DNA from 3 places in the Paenibacillus sp. FSL K6-0108 genome. Region 1 is predicted to be linked to each of the others. Evidence: predicted binding sites of a transcription regulator. Region 1 holds the regulator's gene; each other region holds the start of a gene.

What was found. The regulator NrdR, encoded in region 1, represses ribonucleotide reductase genes. The targets are predictions, from matches to a motif close to AACACNATATATNGTGTT.
Region 2: MHB49_RS31875 (anaerobic ribonucleoside triphosphate reductase) is a predicted target of NrdR. The motif match lies at 4,881-4,898, and genes of this name have one in related genera.
Region 3: nrdI (class Ib ribonucleoside-diphosphate reductase assembly flavoprotein NrdI) is a predicted target of NrdR. The motif match lies at 6,174-6,191, and genes of this name have one in related genera.

What each region holds. Positions count from the first base shown of each region.
Region 1 is NZ_CP150288.1:2,321,330-2,329,738, forward strand. It holds gene MHB49_RS10790 (manganese efflux pump) at 106-885, shown strand; gene coaE (dephospho-CoA kinase) at 895-1,491, shown strand; gene MHB49_RS10800 (lytic transglycosylase domain-containing protein) at 1,488-2,051, shown strand; gene MHB49_RS10805 (alpha/beta-type small acid-soluble spore protein) at 2,160-2,381, opposite strand; gene nrdR (transcriptional regulator NrdR) at 2,497-2,964, shown strand; tRNA gene MHB49_RS10815 (tRNA-Ala) at 3,144-3,219, shown strand; gene MHB49_RS10820 (winged helix-turn-helix domain-containing protein) at 3,474-3,677, shown strand; gene MHB49_RS10825 (IPT/TIG domain-containing protein) at 4,051-7,101, shown strand; gene MHB49_RS10830 (alpha/beta hydrolase) at 7,492-8,301, shown strand; gene MHB49_RS10835 (MarR family winged helix-turn-helix transcriptional regulator) at 8,355-8,409, shown strand, end outside.
Region 2 is NZ_CP150288.1:7,021,783-7,030,191, reverse strand. It holds gene metE (5-methyltetrahydropteroyltriglutamate--homocysteine S-methyltransferase) at 1-1,651, opposite strand, end outside; cobalamin riboswitch at 1,873-2,074, opposite strand; gene nrdG (anaerobic ribonucleoside-triphosphate reductase activating protein) at 2,356-2,865, opposite strand; gene MHB49_RS31875 (anaerobic ribonucleoside triphosphate reductase) at 2,862-4,823, opposite strand; gene MHB49_RS31870 (histidine kinase dimerization/phospho-acceptor domain-containing protein) at 5,197-6,834, shown strand; gene MHB49_RS31865 (LacI family DNA-binding transcriptional regulator) at 6,883-7,896, opposite strand; gene MHB49_RS31860 (cellulase family glycosylhydrolase) at 8,202-8,409, shown strand, end outside.
Region 3 is NZ_CP150288.1:4,556,243-4,564,651, forward strand. It holds gene ccmA (heme ABC exporter ATP-binding protein CcmA) at 1-658, opposite strand, end outside; gene MHB49_RS20435 (ABC transporter permease) at 651-1,472, opposite strand; gene MHB49_RS20440 (nitrous oxide reductase accessory protein NosL) at 1,498-2,067, opposite strand; gene MHB49_RS20445 (nitrous oxide reductase family maturation protein NosD) at 2,064-3,449, opposite strand; gene MHB49_RS20450 (response regulator transcription factor) at 3,603-4,256, opposite strand; gene MHB49_RS20455 (sensor histidine kinase) at 4,253-5,104, opposite strand; gene MHB49_RS20460 (response regulator transcription factor) at 5,133-5,861, opposite strand; gene nrdI (class Ib ribonucleoside-diphosphate reductase assembly flavoprotein NrdI) at 6,232-6,591, shown strand; gene nrdE (class 1b ribonucleoside-diphosphate reductase subunit alpha) at 6,578-8,409, shown strand, end outside.

The DNA.
Region 1 (8,409 bases):
CCCTTGGATTCCTCCCTCCATATACTGATATGGCAGAAATAAGCGGGCGTATGCCTACTGGCAGTTGCCGGTGGGAACGAGTTCCGCACAGGGGAGGAATCCGGGGTGCTGCATCATTTTATTTCATTACTGGCGCTGGCTTTGGCGCTTAGTTTAGATGGTTTTGGAGTCGGGATTACATATGGACTGCGGAGAACTAAAATTCCGCTGTTGTCCATTGTCGTCATTTCCATCTGTTCGGGTCTGGTTATTGCATTATCCATGCAAGTAGGTGTGCTTCTGTCTCATGTCGTATCTCCGGACGTGGCTTCGATTGTGGGAGCGGTTATTCTGATCGGTATTGGCGCATGGTCGTTGCTGCAACTCATTCGAAAACGGGGCAAGGAACAGCAGGAAACAGACAATGGAGTTAGTGACAGAACAGTAGCAGCAGAAGGATCAATCCTCAGTGGTACGCAAGCCTCACAAGAAGCACAGACCAAAGGCAGAAATCAGGTGCTAGCACTTGAGCTTGAGCCATCTGCTTCCGGAGGATCTCTGGAACGAATGGTCTTTACCCTGGAGCTGCGGAAGCTGGGTGTGGTTATTCAAATTCTGCGCAGTCCCTCAAAGGCGGACATGGATAACTCGGGTAGTATATCCGTTCAGGAAGCGATGTGGCTTGGTATAGCCCTTTCTCTGGATGCTTTCGGTGCAGGACTGGGGGCGGCGTTGTTGGGGTTCCCAACCTTGTGGACAGCATTAGTTATTGCGTTGTTTAGCGGGGCATTTCTCTCACTGGGCATGAAGGTTGGGTTAAGGTTTGCTGCCTTACGCTGGATGAAAAGATTATCCGTACTCCCTGCGCTTTTATTAATGATTATGGGAATAATGAAGTTGTTGTGAGGTGAAATAATGAATATTGGCTTAACCGGCGGGATCGCGACAGGCAAAAGCAGCGTGTCCGCCTTTCTCGCCAGTAAAGGAGCGTTGCTCATTGATGCAGATGTGATTGCCCGGGAAGTCATGCTGCCCGGGCATCCCGTTTTGGCTGCGGCTGTTCAGCGGTTCGGACAAGCCATATTGAATGGGGATGGGACACTGGATCGGAAAAAGCTGGGCAGTATTGTTTTTAAGAACCCAGAGGAACGTAAGGCACTTGAGGCTATTACACATCCAGCGATCCGCAAGGAGATGCGCGAGCGCGCTGCTGAATATGAACATAAACATCCGGAAAAGCTGGTCGTATCCGACATACCGTTGTTGTACGAATCAGGGCTGGAGGATGGCTTTGAGGAAGTGATGGTTGTATACGTCCCGAGGTCTGTGCAGCGGGAACGACTGATGAACCGGGATGGAATGACGGCGGAACAGGCAGATGCCCGCATTGACCTGCAAATGGACATTGAAGATAAAAAGCAGCGTGCTGACATCGTTATTGATAACAGCGGCTTGTGGTCAGAGACGGAGCAGCAAATCATTTCGTTTTTGCATCGTAAGGGCCTGTTATGAGATTGCTGCGCAAGAAACGGGTACTGTTGTTGATGTTTGTGTCTTTCGTATTGGTGCTGTTCCTGAATACCAATTGGATGTCATGGTTCTATCCGATTCATTATAAGGACGAGATCCGTGCCCAGTCTCAGAGTTATGAAGTCGATCCGTTTCTCATCGCTTCCATTATCAAGGTGGAGACCAATTTTAAGACAAGCAAGGAATCCAAAAGAGGAGCCATCGGGTTGATGCAGCTGATGCCCGATACTGCGAACTGGATTATGGAGCAAGCAAAGATTCCGGGCACCTCACTGGAAGAATTGAAGCACGAGCCAGAAAGGAATATCCAATTAGGTACTTGGTATCTACGCAATCTGTCAGATCAATTTGACGGGAACGAAGCGGCTATGATTGCTGCTTACAATGCAGGTCCAGGCAAAGTAAATTCATGGCTGAGGGATGGCGTCTGGGATGGTTCATTCGAGACGGTCAAAGATATTCCGTTTGGTGAAACCCGGCACTATGTACAACGCGTCATTTATTATTATAATCAATATGTAAAGATCTATAATACGTTCTAAGACAAGACACTCTGGATTCTTGGTCTAAAATAAGTAGAAGCACCGAGCAGACCGGTTATTCACCGGCCGCCCCATGCTCCTCTGTGTTACCGTATTACGATGCAGATATTATTGGTATTGACCTGCCAATTGCTGTTCTGCAATTGTTACCAGACGCTTCGTGATGTATCCACCGATCGAACCGTTCTCGTAAGAAGTCATGTTACCTTGGTATCCGTCTTGTGGGATGCTGATTCCGAGTTCTTGAGCAACTTCATATTTCAGTTGTTCGAGAGCTGCGGAAGCTTTAGTTACCACCAGGTTGTTGGAGTTACCATTGCTTTGTGCCATTGCTGTTCACCTCCTCGCGGTTGGTAAAAGTATTATGTGTCGACAATACAATTTTCATAACTAAATGCTTGTAGGAAATTCATGGTAAAAGATAAAACATGGGAAGTGATCTGATTTGAAATGTCCTTATTGCGCCTATCTGGGCACAAAGGTGCTTGATTCAAGGCCGGCCAATGAATCGAAATCGATTCGTCGTCGTCGTGAGTGTGAGCAATGTAGCCGTCGATTTACAACTTTTGAAATGGTTGAAGAAACGCCGCTGATCGTCATCAAGAAAGATGGAAGTCGCGAGGAGTTTAGCCGGGACAAGATTCTTCGTGGCCTGATTCGGGCATGTGAGAAACGCCCTGTCTCAGTTGAGACGCTGGAAATGATGGTATCTGAGACGGAAAAGGCCCTGCGCAATACAGCCGATGCAGAAGTAGAGAGCCGTCAGATTGGCGAACTGCTGATGGAGCAGCTGTTTCCCGTTGACGAAGTAGCTTATGTACGTTTTGCTTCGGTATATCGTCAGTTCAAAGACATCAATATGTTTATGAAGGAACTGAAATCTCTTTTGTCCAAAGAAGACATCGAGGAGTAATGGAGCGGAAAAGGAGAAGAGCATTCTGGTTACGGTCATGTGTTCCAGGTAAAAGGTTGTTCTTCTCCAATCATTTTGGTTGGCAAAAAAATTGTTGACAGCAAAAGCTGTATTTTATATGATATAGGAGTCGCCTGCGGAGCATTGCAGAGTTGGACAACGTGGTACATTCATAGTTTGGGGCCTTAGCTCAGCTGGGAGAGCGCATCGCTGGCAGCGATGAGGTCAGGGGTTCGATCCCCCTAGGCTCCACCAAAATAGTAAATGCACGCAGTTCCTCGGAACTGCGTTTTTTGTTTTTGCATGGACATACGCTGATAGAACGAAGAAAGTGCCATACGAAATAATATTCGATATTTACTGAACGAGAACTCATAATGTTATATAATAGCAGATAACTGGACAAGCATTTTCTTGCTACATAATTTGAATTCATAGTTTCTACAAAGTGCTGTACCTCGCCAATACGGATAAAGAAAAAGAGAGTCAACCGAAGGACGGTATAGACAATGACAACAAAATCAAGAACTATAATCGCCGAGACGATTGTCAGCAAGAAACCAGTCGATGTGGGTTTCGAAGCTCGGCATACCTGGACATTAGCTATCTTGATTGCTTGGATCGAGCGACAGTTTGGCCAGTCGTTAACAGAAAAAGGTGGATCTAAGTTACTTACACGGCTTGGACTACTTATCTACACCAAAGATACATAAATACTTGCCCACCCAAAACCGGCTGAGAAAAGAGCATTTCGTGAGATCACGCTCCCAGCACTGAAAGAGCAGGTCATGCAAGGAAAAACAGATCACTTACTATTTAATAAACGAGTCGATGATTCGTGCATGTTTGGCGCTGCAATACAACTGGTTTCTTTAAATGGCAACTCTCCAAGCAGAGTTATTGGTCGGCTTCTAACTTGAATATAAAAATCTTTAGTTCATCTTTTATAAGTTCGACGGAGTTGAGCCTTTTTTTCGTGTAAAATTTGTTCGGAACGGTTTATTACGGTTGAAATTCGCAGTGAATCCTAACTTAGAGAGTGGGTAACAGGATATGTATAAAACAAGAATAATAAGAAAGTTATTTATGGGTTTAATCATTTTAAGTTTGCTGCCGTTGTACTTATTTGACAAGGCGTTTGCCGCCACTCCAACAGCCAGCATTGTTGTAGCTGACGAACTGCTGACTTACGGAGAAACGTCATTGGTAACGATTACCTTTTCAGAAGCGGTGACTGGGTTTGACCTTGCTGATTTGACAACAGGTAGCGGCATTCTTAGTGAATTAACAACTTCTGACAATATCACCTATACCGCAACCCTCACGCCGCCTCTAAGCAATCGCAGCGGCCCCTTCCATATTTCGCTCGATCATTCAGGTGTAATTGCCGGAGGCAATGTGGGGAGCGGAACCACAGTATCTAACAATTACTATGTTGACACAGTTATGCCTTCCGTTACAAGTGTATCTGTTCCTAGCAATGGCACTTATGGTGTAGAGGACTTGAGTTTTACAGTGAACATGGACGAGATCGTGGTCGTAACGGGCATTCCAACAATCTCGATAGTCGTAGGAGCAACGACTGTATATGCGACCTATGCAGGCGGTTCGGGGACAAGCGCGTTGCAATTTAGATATACCGTCCAAACTGGACTATCTGATAGTAACGGGATTACCATAGGAGCCTTGTCACTGAATGGCGGATCAATTAAGGATGAAGCAGGCAACGACGCAGTATTAACGCTTAATAGTGTGGGCAGTACGTCGGACGTGCTAGTAGATGCAATCCCCCCAACGATATCAAGCGTATCGCCGACATCCGGTCCGACGACCGGAGGCACGACCGTCACGTTGACCGGTACGAAGTTCTCTGGGGCCACCGCGGTGATGTTTGGTGCAACGGAGGCCACGTCCTTTACCATAAATTCGGAAACGTCAATCACGGCAACGGCTCCGGCGGGTAGTGCAGGAACCGTAGACGTAACTGTAAAGAGACGAAGTGGCACATCAACGACATCGGCGGCGGATCAGTATACGTATATAGCCGCGCCAACGATCGCAAACGTGTCGCCGGCATCGGGTCCGACGATCGGAGGCACGACCGTCACGTTGACCGGTACGAATCTGACCGATGCAACGGCAGTGATGTTTGGTGCAACGGAGGCGACGTCCTATACGGTGAACTCGGCGACACAAATCACGGCCATCGCCCCGGCGGGTAGTGCAGGAACGGTAGACGTAACGGTAACGACGCCGGGCGGTACATCGGCGACATCGGCGGCGGACCAATATGCATACCATGCCGCGCCAACGATCGCAAGCGTGTCGCCGGCATCGGGTCCAACGACCGGAGGCACGACCGTCACCTTGACCGGTACGAATCTGACCGATGCAACGGCAGTGATGTTTGGTGCAACGGAGGCGACGTCCTATACGGTGAACTCGGCGACACAAATCACGGCCATCGCCCCGGCGGGTAGTGCAGGAACGGTAGACGTAACGGTAACGACGCCGGGCGGTACATCAGCGATATCGGCGGCGAATCAATTTACGCGGTTTGTTGTTACGTACGCGATCAGCCCGTTGTCGGATAAGGTGCTGAATGCGCTGACCGCAGGGTATGCATCGGGGACGCAGGAAACGAAAACGATCACCTTGACACGAACGGGAACCGGCGACTTGACAAGCTTGGCGACAGCGATCGGCGGAACGAACGCCGGCAGCTTTACGATTACGCAGCCGACGGTGACAACGCTCAATAGTGGGACTCCGTCGACGACCTTTACGGTAAAAGCGAATGACGGACTGGCCGCAGGGACGTATAATGCTACGGTAACAGTGTCGGCAGGTGGCATGACGCCGGTTACCTTTACTGTAACGCAGGTTGTTAATAGTAGCAGTAACAGTGGCAGTAGTGGTGGAACTACTCCTGTTACTTCGACCCATTTGGATATTGACCAAAATGGCAATATGATTGACTGGGCTAAAATCGACAGCAGTAAGCCGTCCGTCACTCTTGAAGTTACACCAAAAGACGGCGTTGCTTATGTCAGAATACCAGCAAGCATTTTAAAGAGCATTGAGGGCAAGAACGCTACTTTCTTTATCGAGATTAAGACTCCTTACGGCAGCTATCAAGTGCCGGTCAATTTGGCATCGATCATTCCGGGGCTGAAGGACTTGTTAGCTAAGAATAACGTGAACAACGATGATATTAGCTTTAAAATCACGTTAACCAACAAGTCTGGCGATAAGGACTTCCGGGAAGTATTTGCAAACAGCATGCCGAATGGCCAAACAATGGGTGCAATTGTAGATTTTCATATCGATATCATCAACACCAAGACGGGACAAACAATCGGAACGGCAGATAAGTTCAGCAAGGCGCTTACAAGAGTGATTCCGATGCCCAAGAGCGTGACCGACATGCCTGCTCAATGGGGGGCATTCCGTTATAACGTAATCACAAAGAAATTGGAGTTTGTGGCAGCTGAGAAAAAACAGATTGACGGCGTATGGGTTGTGAAGATCAATTCCTATTCCAATAGTGTCTACGTTGTGGCACAAAACACGGTAAGTTTTGCTGATGTACAGCAGCATTGGAGCAAATCTGATGTCGATCTTGCTGCTGCGAAAGGTCTAGTCGAAGGCGTAGGCGGTGGACTGTATGATCCTAACAAAGCGGTAACAAGAGCAGAGTTTACCGCTATGTTAGTCCGGGCGCTTGGACGCGACACCTCTGATAAGGACATGGCGCCTTATAACGATGTCAAACCAGGTACGTGGTATTCCGGCGAGGTATCCACAGCGAAGGAGCTCGGACTGCTCGCCTTTGTGAAAGGAAACAGCTTTACCCCTAATCAGCCGCTTACACGAGAGGAAATGGCTAGTATGCTGGCGGCAGTCGGCAGACTTGAACAGTTGCCGATATCCAAAGAGCCGGTGAGCCTTAATGGCTTCAAGGATATCGGAAACACGGATATAGCCTATCTTGAAGACGTTCGTCTGATGGTCAAGCTTCATATCATGACAGGCACGAGCGCAAATACGTTCGATCCGAAGGGGGAGACGACACGTGCGCAAGCTGCGGTTGTGTTCATCAGGATGCTACTGGCGCTGGGTTCAATCGATAGATAAGAATGGAAAACCCGCTTGAGCAGATATAATACTGTTCAGGCGAGTTTTTTATAACCCGGGCCTTAGCGCAGATGGGAGAGCGTATTGCTGCCAGAACACCAAAACACATTAGAATAACGTGAACCAAGGACTGTCTCCGTCATTTCATGACTGCGGGGCAGTCCTTTTTTATTTTTGATTCACTCATATGAATCTGGACAGCGCGTAAAAGGGATGTTATATTGTTTCTGTGAGAAACAATATTATTCTTGAAGGAAATTATAAATGATAAACTCGTTATGGTTACTTTGCGAATAATGCATATCAAAGAAAAATGTATATCATATCAACAAAATGGCTCAAGACGATTAGCCTGTGGATGCTTGAGCACAATGAAGGGATGGAATGATGATGAGCCTTAATGAAACAACAATTAAATCTTTTGACGGAACCCAGCTTTATTTCAGTAAAAATATTGTAAGCGATGCCAAGGCGGCCGTGGTTATTGTCCATGGCTTGTGTGAGCATGCTGGCCGCTATGATTATTTGACGGACAAACTGAATAACCGTGGGTTTAACGTATACCGTTTTGACCATCGTGGTCATGCAAGATCAGAAGGGCAGCGTACGTTCTACAGCGATTTTCATCAGATCATTGATGATGTGAATGTAGTTGTTGAAACAGCCTTGCAAGAGAGCGGCGACATTCCGCTTTTTGTCATTGGGCATAGCATGGGTGGCTTTGCATCTTCTTCATTTGGAACGAAATATCCGGGCAAGGTAAAAGGGATCGTTCTATCCGGAGCGCTAACTCGTTACCATACACAGGTTGCGGGAGAACTTCCGCTTGATCTTCCCCCGGGTACGTATTTCCCGAATGAGCTTGGCAGCGGAGTTTGCAGTGATCCGGAGGTAGTATCCGCTTACGCGAATGATCCGCTCGTAGAAAAACAGATCTCCGTCGATTTGTTCAATAGCTTGGGTTATGGGGTGACATGGTTAAAAGCACATGCGCAGCAGTTTGTTGATCCTGTACTTGTTCTGCATGGAGCAAACGACGGACTGGTGAGTGAACAGGATTCGCGCGACTTTTATGGAGATATTGCCTCAAGCGATAAAACGCTGAAAATATATGCTCACCTCATGCATGAAATATTTAATGAACCGAATCGCGATGAAGTCATTGAGGAAGCCATCACATGGATTGAAAAACATATCTAAATTCAGTACATTGGAATAGAAGAGAGAGAATTTGAAGGTGAAAGGGATTATTCATGAAACTAGATTGGATGGGCGACCATCGGGAACTTATTGAAAAGATCATCAAGT
Region 2 (8,409 bases), 2.9 Mb from region 1:
TGAACAGCACATCTCCGTAAATGACAGGTGGTTTCACGCAGCGTGAGCCGTAGGATTGTACCCAGCCGTTTTTGGTGAAGGCGAATCCGGTCAGCTTCTCACCGAAAAATTCGACCATATCGGTACGTTCAAACTCACCGTGCACAAGCACATCCAGACCAATTTCCTCCTGAATGGTGATCCACTCCTGAATTTGCTCGCGCACATAGGCGTCATACTGCTCCGCGTTCCATTCGCCTTTGCGGAAGAGGGCACGTGCCTTACGCACGTCTGCCGTTTGCGGGAAGCTGCCAATGGTTGTCGTGGGCAGCAGCGGGAGCGACCATTTTTGCTGCTGCAATTCGCGCCGCTCCTGGAATGACGCGCTGCGAAGCAGCTGCTCGTCAGCGTGCACCCCAGCAGGCGAACCGCTCAGGCGTGTCCGTGATTCGGACTCGCTCAGCAGGCGCACCGCTTCGGTGCTCGCCTCCACGCGGCGGCTAGCTTCAGCCACAGCCGCTGCCGGGTCCGCCTGCTTCGCACCGCCGGACAACAACGTGCCGAGCGTCGCAATTTCCTCCAGCTTCTCATCGGCAAAGGCCAGGGCATTGCGCAGTACCGGATCAAGCGCGCTCTCCTGAGCGGCAGTAACCGGTACATGCAGCAGGCTGCAGGAAGGCTGAATGATCAGCTTGCCTTCGGCAGCGAATTCAGTCACCTGCTCCAGCAGCTTCGCCGTCTCTGCGAGATCGGCGCGCCAGATGTTGCGCCCGTCGATGACACCGGCGCCCAACCATTTATCCTGCGGGAAGCCATGCTCCCGCAGGCTGGCCAGGTTGCCTTCATAGCCGTGGACCAGGTCCAGGCCAATTCCGGCAACAGGCAGTGCTGTCACGACCGGATAAGCTTCCACCGATTCGAAGTACGTTTGAAGCAGCAGCTTCAATTCCGGTGCTGCTTGTGCCAAGGCAGCATACACCTGCTGCAGCAAGGCTTCATCCTCGTAAGAGACCGCCAGCGTCAGAGCTGGCTCGTCGATCTGTACCCACTGTACACCTTCTGCCTGAAGCTCGGACAGAAGCTGGGCGTATACCGGAACGAGGCGTGTAACGATCTCGGCGAAGCGTTCCGCGTCATAGCCTTTGGCGAACCGTACATACGAGTATGGTCCGACAACGACGGGTTTACCCTCCAGCCCAAGCTCCTGCTTCGCTTCGCGATAGGCGGCAAGGGGTTTATTTTCAAGCAATGCAAATGCAGTATCATTATGAATCTCGGGTACGATGTAGTGATAGTTGGTGTTTAGCCATTTGGTCATCTCACAGGCCGTTGCCTGGTCATTACCCCGGGCCATAGCGTAATAGGTAGATACGGATACCGGTCCGCCTGTATGGTTAAAGCGCTCAGGGACGACGCCAAACATCGCCGATACATCGAGAATATGGTCATAGTAGGAGAAGTCGCCCACAGGAATCAGATCGAGCTGCTGTGCCTGCTGTTTCTTCAGATCCTGCAACCGAAGAGTGGTCAGTTCCTGATGAAGCGCGGATTCATCGATTCGGCCAGCCCAGAAAGACTCCAGTGCTTTCTTCCATTCACGTCCCGCACCGATGCGGGGGTAACCGAGGTTGCCTGTCAGAACTCGTGCCTGTTGTTGCTGTGATTGCGACATGTAAAATTCCTCCTCATTATAATGGTGAACTCATCATTCAGGTTGAAGCTACGGTGTTGTGTTTCATTTGAAAGCATCAAAAAAAGGCGTTCCTTCCGATTCCGTACCCCGAGAGACAGGCATCATGAATGACGACTGTGCACAAAGATAGAATGGGAAAGAACACCTGCTATAAGTCATTTTAGCGGCTGCTCTAACACCTCCCTATCTTCCGTAGGTCATGCGATGCTGTCGAAACAGGCAGGTCTCCTGGCTTACGGATCATGGTCTTGAACATGTCCTTCCCGGTGGATACACCAGTGGATTGTTTATGTACAGACTCCCCGTTTACAGTGGCGGGACCGCGACGGATTTGCACCGTGCTTCCCTTTTAAGCCTGACTACGCATGAAGCGCAGTCGGCACCTGTTTCCGTGTGCAGAAATGTGCGTACACATCTCCGGCTATGAAATTGAGTGACCAAGCATAGATGATAGATTATATAATGATGCAATCGTCGTATACTTGCTCTTATGCTACCAATCATAGACGATAACCTATTGGCTTGCAACATATATCATTAATCCGATCGGAAATGAAATAGAGTCAGTTGAAACCTTGGTTTATTAACAGATTTGACTCCTTAAAATGACTCTTCAAAATGAACTAAATGAACTGAATATCCATCATCACACGTTGTGCTTGATTCTCCTCAAATAAAAAACGTTACCCTGCATCCAACTGCAAGGTAACGATTGTCTGACCAGCCCTCGTTGCTTCCACATCAATGATGCGCTGATTACGACTGCCCCGAAAAGGAAGAGACACATCACGCTCAGCTGCGATATAAGGCCCATCAATTATGACGTCACATAGCCGGGATAACTCGGCACGCGACGGTTCTGTAATCAGCTCCTCGTATACAAACCCCGTGTAGGCCCATACCGTCAGATCAGGCCGAGCAGCTCGAAGCTGCCGAACCCAGGATGCACACTCCGCAGCAGAGAAAAAAGGATCACCTCCGCATAACGTAACCCCTTCCAGCAAGGGATGGGAGGTCACTTCATGCAAAATCTGCCGCTGCCGCTCCTGCGTGAATGGTTCACCTGCACGGAAGCTCCAGGAGTCCGGGCTGAAGCAGCCCGGACAGGCATGTCGGCATCCACTGATGAACAACACGGCACGCAGGCCAGGCCCCTCATTCACCGATTCCGGGATATAACCGTACAGATTCACCGATGCTTCACCCGGTCTCTCACTTCGGCCTGCTTCGCCGCATTGAAGCGAACCTTATAGTCCCCGGTCAGATAGCCTGTCACCCGGCGCAGCCGCTGGAAATGCACATGGTTTTCATGAGCATCACATCCTGGACATACATCTCCAATGACACCCTCATAGCCACAGGACGGACAGCGGTCGATCGGATGATTAATGGAGAAATACCCGATGTCCTGGGCCAGCGCGTATTGCACAATCCGTTGGAAAGCTGATGTATTGGCCCTTACATTCCCGTCGAGTTCGACGTAAGAGATCGCTCCGGCATTACATAAGGAGTGGAAGGGAGCTTCCAATTCAATCTTGCGATAGGCAGGAAGGGGGTGATAGACCGGAATGTGAAATGAATTAGTGTAGTATTCCCGGTCGTTGACCCCTGCAATGCTGCCGTATCTCTCCATATCAATCTTGGTGAATTTGCCGGATAGGCCCTCAGCAGGCGTAGCAAACAAGGTGATATTCAGGTTATGCTGCTCACTCATCCGGTCGCAGAACTCTCTCATTGTACGAATGATGTTCAAGGCTTCTCGGTGTACATGCAGATCTTGTCCATGGTGACGGCCATAGAGAGCGGTCATACATTCAGCAAGCCCGATAAAACCAAGGGATAACGTACCATGCTTCAACAGGTCGGCCACCGTTTCATTTGGAGCCAATTGTTCACCGCCTTCCCATACCCCTTCCCGCATCATGAAGTCCGACGCTTTGGCAGGCTGGTTCGTCTGAATTCGATATCGGTGCAGCAGTCCATCCGTAGCATTGTGCATGACGGTTTCCAGCGCCTTATAGAAGCCAGCCCGGTCTGCGATGGCTCTTGCTCCTTGGCAGATCCCATATCGAATGCCGAGCTTGACCAGATTAATGGTATTAAAGGAAAGGTTCCCTTTACCGCTCTGACGATTGCGTCCGAAGCGATCTGCCAGTGTACGTGTACGACATCCCATCGTGGCAATGATTGTATCCGGATCTTCCGGTCGATAATAGGGCAGGTTGAAGGAGGCATCCACATTGACAAAATTCGGATACATGCGCCGTGAGGAGCAGGTCACAGCGAGCCGGAACAGATCGTAATTCGGATCTCCCTCAGATTGGTTAATGCCTTGCTTGCACTGGAAAATATGTTGTGGAAACACGGGCGTCTCCCCGTTGCCGAGTCCACGAATGGTCGCTTCCAGAAGCGAGCGGGACACGAGCCGGCCTTCGGATGAAGTACACAGTCCGTAGTTCAACGAAGTGAAAGGAATCTGTCCGCCAGCACGACTGCTCATGGTGTTCAGATTATGGATCAGAGACTCCGCAGCCTGTCCGGTCTCCAGTTCCGTTTCTTCACAGGCAAAGGCAAAGGCTCGTGGACACTTCTCCTTCGCGTCATCACTATTCAAATGCAGCTGTTCATCCTCAATCTGTGCATTTTCCCCAAAAAGTCGCTGCCCTTTCCGGTAATGCTTACGAAACGAACGCTTCACATAAGGTGCGAGATCCCAGTCGATTTTATTGGCGGATACCCCGCCGTATTGGCTGTTCTGCTGGGATTGAAAAATAATGGCGACCAGTGCCATGGCTGACATGATCGTCTGTGGTGTACGAACCGAACCGTTGCCAGTGTTGAATCCAGAGGCCAGCAATCGGTCAAACGGGATAAAGATACAGTTGGTCGTTCCAAGAGCATACTGATCCAGATCGTGTACATACAGATCTCCGTTCTCCACAGCTGCAGCGAGCTCCTTCGGCAGCACATGACGCAGAGCATGCCACTTGGCGGTCTCCGAACCGAGCCTGCTCATCTTGCCGCTAAATGAGTCTCCGTTCAAATTGGCATTCTCCCTCAGGGTATCGGCGTCTTCCGCGCCGATAATTCGTCTTCCCAGGTCTGATAGCAGATCGGATGCCGGTGGAGAGGCATACTCAAGCATGTTCATGTCAGGTTCCTCCTAAATAATGAAATTGAAAATGTATGGGATAATGTCCATTCATTGAACACTACATGTAGAGTTTCTTTATCCATTTATAAACTATATATTGTTATTTAGGTGTGATAATGATCACATGAGAGAAGCTGGTCAACTGTCATGATTTGTAGCCCTGAATGATAAAGGTTTTCAAAGCTGGAGGGTAAGCGTATAATTTCTATTTACCGTGCAAGTTCAGTTGACGATGCTTGAAAAAAAGGATAGAAAACTTCATATATGAATAGTTTGTGACAGCTGTTTCGATATTTGAACCCTCGTTAATCGATTGAATCATACTGTGGAATACGGATTAGAAATGCAGCTAAGACAAGAGGGGTGAGTCATGGAAACGGTAAGCATTACAAGGGGCTTCTATGAAAATATACAGGAAGCCGCGTCTCATATTGTTGACGTATTAAGCGGAATCTTAAAGGTGAACACCATCTTCGTTGCCACGAATGATGGCGTGACCAATGTTATTATCGAGGCTTTTAACCGCGAGGAAGAGTTGATCGCCAAAGGTAGTGAACTTCCATTTGAAGCTTCATATTGCAGCTTGGTATTGAGAGATAAGGGCAGCAGTCTGATCATCACGGATACATGTGAACACCCTCTTACAAAATCAATGGACGTAACAAGCGGACTGGGCAATCGTTTCTTTGTGGGGATTCCCATCATGCGGAGGTCCGGGGATACGTTCGGTACGATCTGTCTGATGGATGATCCTGATTATGTGATAAGTGAAACGGATATGAAAACATTGCAAGCCATGGCCGTTTTTCTAGGATATGTTGTGGATCTGGAAGATACGCTTCAAGTTCAGGAACAGAAGCTGAGTGATTCGGAGCAATTACAAGCGCAATTGCAGGCAGAGAAGGAACGTGCGGAGTCTGAGGCGATGACCAAGACGCAGATGCTGTCGCTGATGAGCCACGAGATTCGTAATCCACTGAATGGCATTCTGGGATTAACGGACCTGATGCGTACACCGGATATGTCGGAAGAGCAGAGAGAATATGTGAATATGATTGAATCCAGCGGTAATCTTTTGCTCTCCCTGCTGAATAACATGATGAGTTTTAACGTCAATGATGCAGGCAAAACGGTTGTACACGATGATCCATTTGATCTGGTAGCGACGATTGAGAATACTGTTTATCTCTATGCGGGATTGGCGCTGAGCAAAAATATTGAACTGGGACTGAACCTTGATCTGAATGTATCTCAGGTTTACGTCGGGGATGAAATCAAGATCGGACAACTATTGGCACATGTCATTCAGTATGCCATAGATTCAACACGGACAGGTTCAGTGTTGGTTACAGCAACCGTGGAGGGTGGAGATGCAGAAGGGGCTGGCACGCTTCAACTCCATGTGAAGTACACTGGGAGCATGTTGACATCGGACAACAAGTTTAAATCCTTTAACAATCTGGATGCAAATATAAGTACACAAAAGCTCGTTGGAACCAATCTTGGTTTGGCGGTCAGCCAGAACCTTGCTATCCTTATGAACGGCCGTATTCAGGTGCACGGCATGGGAGAGAAGGAGACAGAATTTGAGATCTGCCTGCCGCTCCGCAGACATTGGGAACTGCCTCAGCTTGCCAATATTCAACATCGACTGAAGGGAAAGAAGGTCTTGCTTGCCAAGGACCCCGACATTCTGCAAGGGGCTTCTTCCCTGATGCGCAGATGGGGGATGGACGTGCATATGACCTCAATTACGTCCGAGGCGTACAATTGGCTGCAAGAAGGTTTTAAGCCCGATGTGGCCGTTGTGGATATGGGTCTGCTGGAAGGCGGTGCTGTGGATTTTGTACACCAGCTGAAGCGCTTGATTGCAGATCCCCCGGTGATTGTTCTGATTCCGTATGGTATGCATATTGATCCGCATGAGGCGGAAGTCTTTGATGCGGTCCTAACCAAGCCGGTAAAGCAGGCCGATTTGTTGAATGCTTTAAGCATCATTGTGCATTAAGGACATGAGCAAGGATGTTAAACCAGGCGTACCTGTCACGGGTGCGCTTTATTTCGTTATTTTGAAGGAGGAAGACTCTCGAACAAGCAATTCTGAGTCGACTTTGAATACACGCTTGTCCTGAAATTCATTGGTGTTCATCATGTCAATCATCTTTTCCATCAGAATGGCTCCCATCGTATACTTGGGCTGGTTCACTGAACTTAGCGTAGGATGGATATATTTGCTGATTCGATTGTTGTCCACGCCTACGATAGCCAATTGCTCAGGTATGCTTATTCCGTATTCCGTGCATGCCTTGTACACGCCCAGAGCCATCTCATCATTAGCCGCATATACAGCAGAGAAGGACAGGCCTTTGTTAAACAATCTTTGGATGGCCTTGTACCCGCCTTCCTCGTTGAAGTTTCCATTCTCGATCAGCTCGGGACGGAACGGAATCTGATAATTACGCAAGGCTTTCAAATAACCTTCAAGCCGTTCATAGCTGTCGATCGCTTCAGGATAACCGTTCAGGAAAACGATATTTCGATGTCCGGCCTCAACCAGATGCTGAACAACTTCCTGGGAGAATTTTACGTTGTCCGTGTAAATACACGGGATCTGGTCATGTTCGATATATTTGCCAACGATGCCAATGCGGTAACCCTTATCCGCAAGCTGAAATAATTCCCCGTCTGCCAGCATGGGAGTGATAATGATGACACCATCGATGGTTCGATCCAGCAGCAAATTGAGATATTCACTTTCTCTTTCTTTCTGGTTATGGGCGTCACATATAATAACCTTATAATGGCGAGCATAGGCTATGTTCTCAATGCCTTTAATAATTTCGGCATAATAGGAGTTGTTGATATCGGGAACGATGACGCCAATCGTCATGGTTCTCTGTGAACGAAGATTCTTGGCTGCTGCGTTGGGGTGATATCCCAATTGCTCGATGGCGCGCATCACCTTATCTTTGGTCTTGGTGCTAACCTTACTATGCTGATTAATGACCCGCGATACGGTTGCCGGGGACACTCCTGCAATGGCAGCTACATCAATGATTTTGACATCCATATTCTTCACAACTCCAAATAAATGATTGACAATTAATTCAAATTCATTATAATTCCAAATGAAAACGATTACAAGTTATAACCGCATGAAACAATAATTGGCGATAGTGGAAGTATAAAGGTTTACTGTTTCAACAAAATGTAATCGATTTCATAGGCCCCTCAATTGTGATAAATAGCGGTCATCCATGGATCCTACCCTTCGTATACCCGCTGTTTATATAGCATTACCGTTACCTGTCGTGAAAGTGCTGCATCCTGGTTCAGTCATACCTCAAGATATGACCATTTAAGGGAGGCGTCAACATGTTGAAGAAGAGCACTATTATGCTATTGTGCAGCTGTCTGCTGCTGGGCCTGCTGGCTTCAGCCGTAGGTTCACCAAAGGCCAGTGCGGCTTTTGGATCAGGGGATTTCCTGAAGGCTAACGGGACGGTTGTCCGGAATAATTCGGGTACAGGAAATGTGGTAAATCTGCGTGGAACAAATTTGGGTGGCTGGCTGCTGCAGGAAG
Region 3 (8,409 bases), 2.2 Mb from region 1:
GAAACTCCTCAGTAGAGCCATCTCCCACATTACGTCCTTTGTTCATAAAAACAATATGATCGGCAACATCATCTGCAATCTCTAGCTGGTGGGTTGAGAATACGACCATGTGTCCCTCCTCCTTGATCTGTTTTATCAGGTTTGCAAATTCCTGCATCCAGAAGGGGTCCAATCCATTCGTCGGCTCATCCATGATCAGCAGCGGAGGCTTGGCCAACAGAGCCTGGGCAAATAAAACACGCTGCCGCATGCCTTTGGAAAAGGTCGTGACCCGTTTGTTTTTTTGATCCACCAGGCCTACCAGGGTTAGCACTTCCTCTACTCGTGCTTTGGGAACTTTTCTTAGTGCCGCCCAGAATTGGAGCACTTCCTCTGCTGTCAGACCCTGATTAAAATGATAATCATCCGGCATATATCCAATCTGTTCCGAATACCGCTTTCGTTCTTTGGACCAGCGCATTTTGTTTACAATAATTTCACCCGAGGTAGGTTGAAGAATACCTGCCATCATACGCAGCACAGTACTCTTTCCAGCCCCATTTCCACCACATAAGGCAAGCACATGGCCAGAAGAAACATGAAAGGATATATCTTCAACAATCTGTTGTTTTTTTATGGATTTGCACAGTCCAACAATCTCTGCTTCCACGTTATCCATGAGAACGCCCCCTCTCCCAGATCCCGTAGACTGCCACGATGGAACATGCAATCCACAGCAGGCATATCCCCATGAAGATCCAGCTCCCGCTCGATGGCTGCACCCAATCTACCCACTGATAATATTCAGGACCCAGTATGGAGCCCCCGCCAAGTTTGATCACTACAAACAAACGTACCAGCTCAGCCGGATTGATGAAAGTTAGAACGGTGAGTAAGGGTTTTACCCACTGATACGGCATGATTCCCAGTACGGAGATTAGAAGCGTCGGCCAGCCGATCACAGCGAAAAACCAAACGGATACGGATATCGTTAATGCTTGCCACCGATTTTTGGATAACGAACCGATGAACAATGCAATCGTCAGAAATAGCAGCACCAGTCCGCAGGAGAATACCAGAAACAAAAGGTACGTCATCATATCTAAAGGGCTGCCCACCCATCCGCTAAGAAGTCCCATCAGACCATATCCAAATGTAACTATAGTCATTAATACAACCGACAGCCCCAGATATTTTCCTACGATAAAAGACATCGTGCCGATGGGGTATATAGATAACAATTGCCAGCTGCCCTCTTCTTTTTCAGAAGTCAAAGAAAAGGACCCCAGGAAGAGAGTCATCAGCGGCAAAAGATAAAGAATAAGATTTAACATGGAACCTGTCGTGCCAGAGTATCCTGCTACAAAATTCTGAGAGTTAATGATCAGCAAACTCAGGCTAAATACGCAGAAAAGAATCAAAAATGAATAGGCCCAGGGATTGCGAAATCCCATTTTCATTTCTCGTCGAACGACTTGCAACATATCTCCCATCATGGATCACCATCTTCATTGGCCATTACTTATGCCCTGAATCTTCCGTTGATTCGCTTTCCTCATGTGTTCCTTCATGCATGCCTTCACCCATTCCCTCTTCGGAGTGCCCATGCTCACCCATCATATCCATCATCTCGGTGTTTTGTTTCCAGTCGTGGGTGGCGAGGTCTTCAGCGGTCATGATCGTTCCCACACCCTGCTCGGCAACAAAAGCTTCGGCAGATTGTTTGTCCTTAAAATTGAGGATGCCATACGCCATGGGTGTACGAAGTGAAGCATCATATACATAAGTAGCTTTGCTGTACTCAATCCATTCCTTGTCATTATAGTCACGAACAAAATCCATCCCGATGTTATCTGTTCCGTTCTCTTCTTTCCACTGGTGCATACAACCAATGTCATCAAATTTATAATTTTTACCGTCTTTCGTCGTAAGCTGCGTGGCATAGGCATCATCTTTCACCTGCATTTTGCATATGGCACAGATATCCACGTCTTCATTGATAGGTAATGCCTCGTAATTTTTGCCGCAAGCGGTTAATAACAGCACCCCAAAGAGAAGCACCATGACTGTTCTCAAATGTGTTTTCATTTTCGTAATACCCCCGTATAGATCATAATAAAAGCTGCCATGCCCAGCAGGATACATCCGATGATCCAAACCTCAGTTGTCTCTTTCACCGATTGTGCACCTGTTTCCGCCGTCAGTGATTCCGCTTTCATGCTCATTAACGGCGATCTGTCGGTTGTCCACTCTTCCTTGCCTTCCGTAAACAAACTGCTCATGAAGAGCATGCCTGGAGATTGAAAGAAAAGCTGATAAGCCGAATTCCGATTGACCACTTGCTCATAAAAAGGATTAATCTCATAGGAGAGTTCACTGATTCCATCATCGTTCAGGTCAAGACCCTGAAAGGAATCCCAGTAGTTCTCGTTCATCTCATTGTTTTGGCTGTCCATCGCCGAAGCTTCAATCACATTCGAAACAAATTGGTTTCTGGTAAACTGGTTGTCCTCTGCCAGAACGAGCTGGATACCAATAAAATTGCGTAGCACCGCATTGCCGCGAATTGCATTTCCCGAGGATTCGGCAATGTTCATGCCAACCCGATTACCTTCCACCACATTGTTTTGAATCCTGGACAGCTGTACGTCATACAACAAAATCCCTTGTGAGTGCACATTTTCGCTCTGTTTACGAAAGGAATTTCCGGATACAACCGTATTTTTGACGCCCATGACCATGGCCCCGGTACTGTTGTTCTCCCCCACATTGTCCACGACAGAAGAACCATCGATATACATGCAATGAATGCCGTACCTGTTATGCAGCAGCGTGTTACCCTTAACCGTAAGATTGCGACTGTTCTCCAGATAGATGCCGTCCCGCATGCCGGTCATTTGGTTGTCTTCGATCTGGGTACGATGGGAATTGTACAAATCAATGCCATTCCCCTTCTGACCACTGGTAGCAGACTTCGGTCCAGCCCATGAAATGGTATTGCTATGTATGAGCCCATCGACAGAACCCCGCAGCACAATTCCGAAACTTTGACTCTGAATATCCAGGCCCGTGATCTCTACACGATCTCCTTCAACCTGAATCGCAGCAGTGGGTTCGTTCGTCAAGTGTTGAACCGTGAAACCCTGCAAAGTCACTCCATCTGAACGAATGGTGATCGCGGATTCAGCTTCCGTATTCAATACGGTTACGGATGAGTCCCCTCGAATGGATATATTCTTGTCTATCATTACGGGACCAGAATAAATCCCCGGCTCCAGCACGAGCACTTCTCCAGATTCAGAACCATCAATGAATGGCTGGAGTGGGATAGCATCTTTGATTTCAGGAGCAGCCTTTGCAGTGTCAAGCGGGTAAAATAGCGGGATCGCCAGTATCCCTATAAGCAGCAACATACCCAGGACAATCCGTCCGTTTAACATCATAACCTCCTTCATGAACATACTGCTCATAGTGTACATAAAAACAAATTTTTACCATATAGCTCAAACTGGCTATAGAGCTGGACGTTTTGTGTCCAATTTGTGAGGTCAATGTAGTTAAAAGCAAAACGAATGACATCCCACTACACAGAAAGTACCCCAGGAATATAGTAAAAAAGCTTATTACAGACGATTGTGGTCTGTAATAAGCCCTTGTTCCAGTGCATAACGTGTCAGTTGAACGCGATTTTGAACCTGCAGTTTCTGCAAAATATTTTTCAAATGATTTTTGACGGTATACTCAGAAATCGTATAATTCGCAGCGATTTCTTTGTTGGTCCACCCTGCAGCCACACCATAGAGAATATCCTTTTCTCTTGTGGTTAATGGGACATCAGGCTCTTTTTTCTCCGTGAGCGAGACATCCTTCAGGATTTGGTAAGCCACTTCTCGGCTCAAAGGAGCTTCTTCTGTAACGATGGAATGAAGATACTCCAGCCACATGGACGGTTCAAGGTTTTTGAGAAGATAGCCCTGAGCTCCCCGCTTCAACGCTTCCAGAAGGTGAAGTACATCATCCGAGACGGTAATCATGACTATCTTCACATAAGGAAAGGCCAATTTGATCCGTTGTGTTGCTTCAAGACCGTTCATCACCGGCATCTGAATGTCCATGAGGATCAGATCGGGAAGCCACTGTTCTGTATAATCAATCGCCTGTTGACCGTCCGATACGACGCCAATTACTTCGAAGCCGGAATCCATGGATAAAATCTCACATATGGCTTCCCTCGCATGAGCGTGATCGTCTACAACAAGTACGCGAGTATGGCTCATAACATCTCACCATCCTTTGAAAATTCGACAACAGTAAACTGCTGCTCCCTTCGGAATTGCATGGTAAAGTTCAGTTCATTCATCCGCTCTCTCATAATTTTCAGTCCATATCGATCCTTTCGTTCAAAGGGATTCATCTCAAATCCTTTTCCATTATCTCGAATCGTGATATTCCAGCACTTTTTGTCTCCGTTTCCCCGAATCCATGCTTGGGAAGCAGATGCGTGTTTTTGAATATTAAAAAGAGCTTCCCGAATACAAGCGAGCAGTTCTACCTTCTCTTTGTCAGTAAATGTATCATCCGGGATGGCCCAATCCAATTCAATTCGGACAGGGATATCTTTGGCAATTCTTCGAATTTGACCAAACAGTGTGCCCGATTCGTTCATAGCCAAGGCTTGAGCTTGATCAACGTAAGGATCATAACGCAAATCTGCAATGGCCTGACGCACATAACGATTGACTTCATGAACCGTTTTTTTGATCGAATACAAATTGTCCAGCTGTTGATCCTGTTTGGCTTGCTCCTCCAGACGTCCGACTTTCACCGATAATAAAAAAAGAGATTGGGCGATTCCATCATGAAGTTCCTTGGCCATCTTTTCGCGAGATTCAAATGCGGCTTTGGCTTCACGCTCTTGCTCCAGTTCTTTTTGAATACGTTCCAACATGAGAAACAGTCGAGTTAACAACGTTATACTCACAACATATACAATGACAGGCGTAAGCCAGTTGCCCAAATCCATCGATATATAGGGGAGTAGAAACTGATGCCTTACATATTCCCAGAGTCCAACAGTTAAGGTAGGAATGAGCAGGATCATCCATTTGATTTGTTTGTAAGACATATGCTCCTCCTACACATTAAGATAAGATTCAGTGTGGCAAACGAAGAATATAACCGAACCCCCACAGGGTTTGAATCAGATCTTCCCGATTCGGCATATGCTCGGATAGTTTGTCACGCAGCCGTTTCACATGGGTATCTACAGTTCGATAATCCAGATCTTCATCATGCCCTACTTTCCAAACAATTCTCAGCAACTCCTGCCTGGAGAAGGCTATTTCCGTGTGTGTCGCCAGATGATAAAGCAAATCAAATTCTTTGGGAGTCATATGAATTTCCAAATCTTCTATTGTGACCCTTCGTGACGTTGGATTGATTAAAATGGAGGCAATCAGTACCTCGCTCGCTGAATGATCTTTTGGCGGAGGATCAACCAATCCATTATAACGAGCCATTATGGTTTTGATACGGAGAACAACTTCCCTCGGACTAAATGGTTTCATGACAAAGTCATCTGCCCCGGCTTTGAAAGCTTCAAGCCGGTTCCCTTCTTCTGACTTGGCTGTCAGAAACATGACGGGTATGCTTAAGTTTGTTCGAAGATACTGGCATATTTCAATCCCCTTGATATCAGGGAGAATCCAATCAAGAATGATCAAGGCATAAGAACCGTGATGAAGCTGCCCAAGCGCTTCCCAACCCAGCGAAGCCTCTTCTACGATAAATTGTTCTTTCTCTAAGTACTTTCGAAGAAGTCTTCGGACCCGTTTATCATCATCTACAATCAATATTCTATTTTGCTGCAGGGTCCCGTTCATGGCTTACCTCCAATCTTTGCGATATGTAATCAGCATAACCTTCAACGTACTCAAAAGGCATGACTCCATAGAGCCATGCCTCTTATAATCTATCTCTGAATTGTAGACAATCTATGAACGATTATGTTCAGGCTTATCTCAATGTCCTTTCCCCATTTCTCCATGCACCAAATAGCTTGACTTCGAATATGGATATCTACTAAGCCCCCGTTTTTTTCAACCTAGTCATAGAGCCCATTCATCAGGTTTTTTCACAAAATCGATACGGATTAGCATTTGACAAAGCTATATATTGATATAAAATTAAAAATATAATCTATATATAGTGTTTCTTTTTGATCACCTTTCATTTGTCAAGGAGGATATGATAGTGCTAATTGTGTATGATTCTATAACCGGGAATGTTAAGAGGTTTATTTCCAAGCTTCAACTGCCGGCTGTTCAGATTCAAAATCAAATGACGATTGATGAACCGTACGTACTTGTGACATATACAACAGGTTTTGGACAGATACCTGATAAGGTGTCTTCTTTTTTGCAAAAAAACTCTCAATACCTGATTGGCGTGGCCGCCAGCGGTAACCGTAACTGGGGTGAGCGTTTTGCCAAAAGTGCTGATTTGATATCTGCATCGTATAACGTCCCGGTGATTAGTAAATTTGAATTATCGGGTTCCAAACGAGATGTGGAGTATTTTGAACAGGAGGTGAACCGTATTGCGTCATATTGAACTGAATAACATGCTGTTAAAGCGCGACTCTGATGGCTTCTTCCAGTTACATAAGGATAAAGAGGCTGTAGAGGAGTTTATGAAAGAAATCAAAAATAAAAGTATGGCGTTCGCCAACATTGATGATCAAGTCCAATTCATGATTGATCATGATTATTACGAGGATTTCTATGCTTCCTATACAGCTGACCAAGTTAGAACCGTATTTGAAATTACGCGTGGCTATCAATATCACTTTCCTTCCTATATGGCAGCGTCCAAGTTCTATACTGATTATGCGTTGAGAACATATGACCGCAAAACATACCTTGAGCAATATGCAGATCGGGTAGCCGCCGTTGCACTTCATCTGGGTCGTGGACACTTTGATACGGCTTGTTTGCTGTCCCGTTCGATGATGGAACAGCGCCTTCAACCCGCAACCCCCACATTTCTGAATGCGGGAAAAAGTCGGCGCGGTGAACTGGTTTCCTGCTTCCTGCTTGAAATGGACGATTCACTGAACTCCATAAACTATGTACTAAACACTTGCATGCAGTTATCCAAAATCGGTGGTGGAGTGGCTGTCAATCTGTCGAAGTTGCGTGCTCGTGGCGAAGTCATTAAAGGTGTCGAAGGGGCTGCTAAAGGAATTACACCGGTTCTCAAGCTGATGGAAGATGGTTTCTCCTACGCTGATCAGATGGGTCAACGTAAGGGTTCTGGTGCAGCATACTATAATATTTTCGGTTGGGACGTTATGGAACTGCTGGATAGCAAAAAGATCAATGCGGACGAAAAAATCCGGCTGAAAACTCTCTCTATCGGACTTATTGTTCCTAATCGTTTCTATAAGCTGGCTCAAGATAATGAGCCTCTGTATCTCTTCGCACCTTATAGTGTCTATAAGGCGTATGGAACACATTTGGATGATATGGATCTGGATGTGATGTATGATACCTTGCTGGCTGACGACCGGGTGAAGAAGAAAAAATCGCTCAGCGCACGGGATATGCTGACCAAAATAGCAATGACTCAACTTGAATCCGGCTATCCCTACATCATTAATAAAACCAATGCCAATCAAGCACATGCCTTGAAAAACGTAGGACAAGTCAAGATGTCCAACCTCTGCACAGAGATCTTCCAGCTTCAGGAGACTTCTGAAATTACAGACTATGGTCAACCGGATATTATCCGTAAAGATATTAGCTGCAACCTGGCCTCCCTTAATATTGTTAATGTTATGGAGAGTGGTAAGATCAAGGAATCCGTTCATGAGGGCATGATCGCACTGACCGCCGTCAGCGACATGACACATGTTGCTAATGCTCCCGGTGTGGCCAAAGCCAATTCCGAAATGCATTCTGTGGGCTTGGGTGCCATGAATCTGCACGGTTACTTGGCCAAAAACAGGATTGCTTATGAGAGCCCGGAAGCCAAGGATTTTGTACGCACCTTCTTTATGACCATGAATTATCACTCCTTGGTGAAAAGTATGGAGTTTGCAGTACAGACGGGGCAGCGGTTCTATGGATTTGAGCAATCGGATTATGCAACTGGCGTATATTTTGATCGTTATGTAACCACAGATTACCGTCCTAACACATCGAAAGTACAAGAACTGTTTAACGGAATTGATGTTCCGTCGCCCGAGGATTGGAAGCTGCTTAAATCTAGAGTGATGGAAAATGGCCTCTATCATGCCTATCGCATGGCTATTGCTCCAACGGCCAGCATCTCTTATATCCAAAACGCAACATCCAGTGTAATGCCCATCGTGGAACAAATTGAGACACGGACCTATGCCAATTCAACCACGTATTATCCAATGCCCTA